2 regions of the Massilia sp. LC238 genome follow, and region 2 is predicted to be linked to the other one. Evidence: predicted binding sites of a transcription regulator. Region 2 holds the regulator's gene; the other holds the start of a gene.
The links. The regulator FNR, encoded in region 2, switches genes on or off when oxygen is low (the NO sensors DNR and NnrR bind a similar motif). The targets are predictions, from matches to a motif close to TTGATNNNNATCAA.
Positions count from the first base shown of each region.

Region 1: the regulator FNR is predicted to act here: its motif matches at 967-980, upstream of FG94_RS04625 (universal stress protein).

Region 1 is NZ_JNNN01000020.1:32,624-35,016, forward strand. Features, by position in the region: gene FG94_RS04620 (alpha/beta hydrolase) at 1-49, opposite strand, end outside; gene FG94_RS04625 (universal stress protein) at 69-893, opposite strand; partial or broken gene FG94_RS04630 (LysR family transcriptional regulator) at 1,004-1,900, opposite strand; gene FG94_RS04635 (NAD(P)-dependent alcohol dehydrogenase) at 2,055-2,393, shown strand, end outside.
Region 2 is NZ_JNNN01000025.1:38,385-40,777, reverse strand. Features, by position in the region: gene FG94_RS05535 (hypothetical protein) at 1-866, shown strand, start outside; gene fnr (fumarate/nitrate reduction transcriptional regulator Fnr) at 948-1,709, shown strand; gene FG94_RS05525 (AraC family transcriptional regulator) at 1,720-2,393, shown strand, end outside.

The sequences.
Region 1 (2,393 bases), on a different contig from region 2:
TGGCGTCGCGCTCGTGCACGCCGCCGGGTGGGAAGCCGGGCTGGTTCATGGGGGCAGTGCGTGCGTCTTCAGTGCGCGAACAGGACCGGCAGCGGTGCGCGGTCGAGCAGCAGGCGGGTCACGCCGCCCAGCACGATCTCGCGGTAGCGGCTGTGGCCGAAGGCGCCGGTCACCAGCAGGCCGGCGCCGCAGGCCCCCGCGACGCCGAGCAGGGCCTCGCCCACGGGGACCCCGGTGCGCTCCACCAGCACCTCGACGCGCACCCCGTGGCGCGCCAGGTAGAGCGCCATGTCGGCGCCAGGTTCCTCGCCGTGCAGCCCGGATTCGAGGTCCGGGTTGACCAGCGCCAGGCGCACCGTGCCGGCGCGCGCCAGGAGCGGCATGGCGGCGCCGATGGCGCGGATCGCCTGGGCGCTGCCGTCCCAGCCGACCACCACGCTGTCGGCGATCGGCGCGCCGGCGTAGGAGGGCGGCACGGTCAGCACCGGGCGCACGCCGTGCATGGCCAGGTACTGCGGCAGGCCGCGCACGGTGGCGGCGTCGCCCGCGTCCTGGCCGGTCACGACCAGGTCGGCATAGCGCGCCTGCAGCAGCAGGGCGTCCCGGTTCTCGTCCTCGACCAGGCGTTCCTCGATCGAGCCCACGCCCAGCTGGCGGGCGCGCTCGGCGAAGCGCTGCAGGCTTGCCCGCGCCGTGCTGCGCAGGGAGTCGAATTCGGCGACCGGCGACACCGCCATCGAGCCGGTGAGCATGGCGTAGGCGGGCCAGGACATGCCGGTGGCGGCGCAGCCCACCAGGTGCGCCTCGTGGCTGTTGGCGAGCCAGGCGGCGGCGCGCAGGCGGGCGTCCAGCAGCGGGCTTTCGTCGACATGGACAATGATGGTCTTGTACACGGCAGCACCTCCTACGAATACGTCGCGGCAGCGAGGACTCTACGCCGAGTGGACGGCTGTGTCAGACGTGCGCCTGATGCAGATCAAATTCTTGTCGAATTTCCCTGCGCTCATGCGCCGCGGTAGCGGATGGCGTCGATGACCAGGCCCAGCGCACGCGAGGAATGGCGCCGGCTGGGGTAGAAGGCGTGCAGCCCGGGAAAGCTCGGGCACCAGTCTTCCATGACGCTCATCAAGCGGCCGGCCCGGACGTGGTCGGCGACCATGTCCTCGGGCAGGAAGGCCAGGCCGTTGCCGCTCAGCGCCGCATCCAGGTGGTGGCTGACATCGTTGAAGACGGCCTGGCCGCGCACGCGCGCCTCGATGTCCTCGCCCTTGTGGCGCAGTTCCCAGGCGTAGATGCCGCCGCTGCTGGACAGGCGCAGCGTGATGCAGTTGTGCTTCATGAGGTCGGCAACCGAGGCGGGCAGCGGGCGCCGCTCGAAGTAGGCGGGCGCGCCGACGATGCGCATCGGGACGTCGCTGGTGAGGCGCACGGCGATCATGTCCTTGTCGACCTGGTCGCCGTGGCGCACGCCGATGTCGAAGCGCTCCGCGGCGATGTCGACGATGCGGTAGTCGGCGCTGAACTCGACGTGCAGGTCGGGGTATTGCGGCAGCAGCGGGGCGATGCGCGGCCACAGGACCTGTTCGACCACGTGGTCGACGGCGGTGATGCGGATGGTGCCCACCGGCTTGCCGCCGAGGTCGCTGATGTCGGCGATCTCGGCCTCGATCTCTTCCAGCCTGGGGGCGACGTTCTGGATCAGGCGCTCGCCGGCCTCGGTGGGCGAGACGCTGCGCGTGGTGCGCTAGAGCAGGCGCACGCCCAGGCGCTGTTCGAGCGAGCGCACGATGTGGCTGAGCGCCGACTGGGTCATGCCCAGCCTGGCCGCGGCGCGGGTGAAGCTGCGTTCGCGCGCGACGGCGAGGAACACGAGGATGTCGTTGATGTTGTCGCGAGCCATCGATAGGGGCAGGTGTGGGAATTATGCAAATTTTCTCACGAATCGGGTGGGTTATTCATGACGTGCATTCATAAGCCCATGCAATTTCCAATACGTTTTTTGCTACCGCCAGCCGCTACCATGCTCCCTTTGCAAGAACATGGAAGGATCCAGCATGACTGTCAACGCATACGGCGCCCACGCGGGCGACCAGCCCCTCGGACCGATCGCCATCACGCGCCGGGCGCCCGGCGCCCACGACGTCGAGATCGACATCGCCTTCTGCGGCGTCTGCCATTCGGACCTGCACCAGGTGCGCGGCGAATGGGCCGGCACGGTCTACCCCTGCGTGCCGGGCCACGAGATCGTCGGGCGGGTGGCCGCCGTCGGCGCCCACGTAGGATGCTTCGCGGTGGGCGACCTGGTCGGCGTCGGCTGCATGGTCGACAGCTGCCGCAGCTGCCCCGACTGCGACGCGGGCCTGGAAAACTACTGCGACGGCATGGTCGGCACC
Region 2 (2,393 bases):
ACCAGGAAGGCCTGATCTGGGTGCACGAGTACGGCCACAACTGCGGCCTGCCCCACCGTACCGACGACCCGCGCGCGGTCATGTACCCGTCCGTCGGCGCCGACCACAACGTGGTCAACGCGGCCGAGTCCTCGGCCTTCCTTTCGGGCCCGCTCAGCATCAGCGGCAAGGTGATGGCCGCCGGCGGCTGCTCCTGCGGTGCGGGCGGCCTGGCGCTGCCAGCCGACGTGCGCGACTTCGTCTCCCAGCACTGGATCGAGGGCGTGCCATGGGAGCTGGCCTCGCAGTACGGCGAGAAGGACGCCCGCCTGCTGCTGGACTGGCTGGTGAACGAGCCGGAGAAGCACGAGGAGTTCCTGACCCAGATCGTGGCCACCCTCGGCTACATCGGCAGCGAGATCGCGGTCCAGCCGATGATCGACTTCGTCGAAAGTGCGCGCGCCGGCCGTGCCGTGTTCAATGCCAGGAACACGGCCCTGCTGCGCCTCGGCGACCTGGCCAACCGCTCCGGCAGCCGCGCGGCGCTCGATTTCCTGGCGCGGGTCGCCGGCGACATGGACCTGGCGCGTACGCTGGCGGCGCCCCAGGCCAGCGCCGAGCTGCAGGCGGCCAAGGCGCTGCAGGACGTGGTGGCGCCGAGCCTCGACACCCTGGCCGCCGAGCTGGCGGTGTCGGCCACCTTCGGGCTGGCGCTGGCGGGCACGGCGCAATCGCAGCAGGCCGTGGAAGCGCTCAAGGGGAACGCCGACGCCTTCGCGACCGTGAACCAGGCGGCCCAGGAAGCCGCCGAGATCGCCGCGACCGTGCGCGCCAAGGGCCGCCAGGAGTACTACAGGATGAAGGCGGAACACCGGCATCACCTGTAATCGGGCTTGTATTTTAGAAATGAAACCCGCGGACGCGGCCTTTGTCTATAATGGCCGCGTCCGCATTTTCGTTTCCCTGCCATGAACCAACCCATCTCGCTCCCGGGCGAAGCGAAGGTCATCCAGGCCCTCAAGGCCAGCTGCAGCGCGTGCAGCATGCACCAGCTGTGCCTGCCGATGGGCCTCGAGGATGCCGACATCAATCGCCTCGACCAGATCATCGGCCGCCGCCGCCGGCTCGCGCGCGACGAGCGCCTCTACGCCATGGGCGAGCCCTTCCGGAACCTGTACGCGGTGCGCTTCGGCCATTTCAAGACCTATCAGGTCAACGCCGCCGGCGAAGCCCAGATCACCGGCTTCCAGATGGCCGGCGAACTGCTGGGCATGGACGCCATCAGCGGCACCCACCACTGCGACGCCGTGGCCCTCGAGGACAGCGAGGTGTGCGAGATCCCGTTCTCGCGCCTGGAAGAGCTGTTCGGCCACGTGCCGGCCCTGCTGCGCCACTTCCACCGCATCATGAGCCAGGAGATCACGCGCGAACAGAACGTCATGCTGCTGCTCGGCAATATGCGGGCGGAGCAGCGTTTCGCCGTCTTCCTGGTCAACCTGTCGGCACGCTACGCGGCGCGCGGCTATTCGCCGCACAGCTTCCAGCTGCGCATGTCGCGCGAAGACATCGGCAACTACCTCGGGCTCACCATCGAAAGCATCAGCCGCCTGCTGTCGCGCTTCAAGAAGCAGGGCTGGCTGCAGGTCGACAAGCGCGAAGTCACCCTGCTCGACCCGGCCAAGCTCAAGGCGCTGGCGGCCGGCACCGACGTCTGCAGCCCGATGGGCTAGCGACACCGCCATGGCCGCTGCCCTGCTCGACCTGCATCTACGCAGCTATGGCGCCGCGCGCAGCTCGGACCGCCACGAGTTCGGCCAGCTGGTGCTGCCCGTGAGCGGCGAAGTCGCCCTGGAAATCGAAGGCCGCCAGGCCAGGCTCGATCCGCTGCGCGTGGCGGTGGTGGCGCCCGGCGCCTGGCACTCGCAGTGCAGCCCGGTGGCCAACCGGTCGCTGATCGTCGACCTGGGACCGGATACCTTCGCGCAAGGACCCTGGCAGCGCCTGCTCGAGCAGCCCTTCGGCGCCATCGGTCCCGCAGCGCGCAAGCTGGTCGAATTCATGGGCATCATGGCCGCCACCGCCCCGCCCGCGCCTTCCGTGCTGGCCGGCTGGACCCCGCTGCTGCTCGACACCCTGGTGCTGGGGGCGCCCGCGCCAAGCTCGCGCCTGGCCGCCCTGCTCGCCCGCATCGAGGCCGAACCCGGCCTGCCGTGGACCACCGAGGCCATGGCGCGCGCCTGCAGCCTGAGCGTCAGCCGCCTGCATGCGCTGTTTCGCGAAGAGCGCGACAGCACGCCCCACGACTGGCTGCTGGACTGCCGCCTGCGCCATGCCTGCGAATGGCTGCGTGCGACGGCGCGCCCGGTGGCCGAAATCGCGCTGGCAGCGGGCTTTTCCGAGCAGAGCGCGCTGAC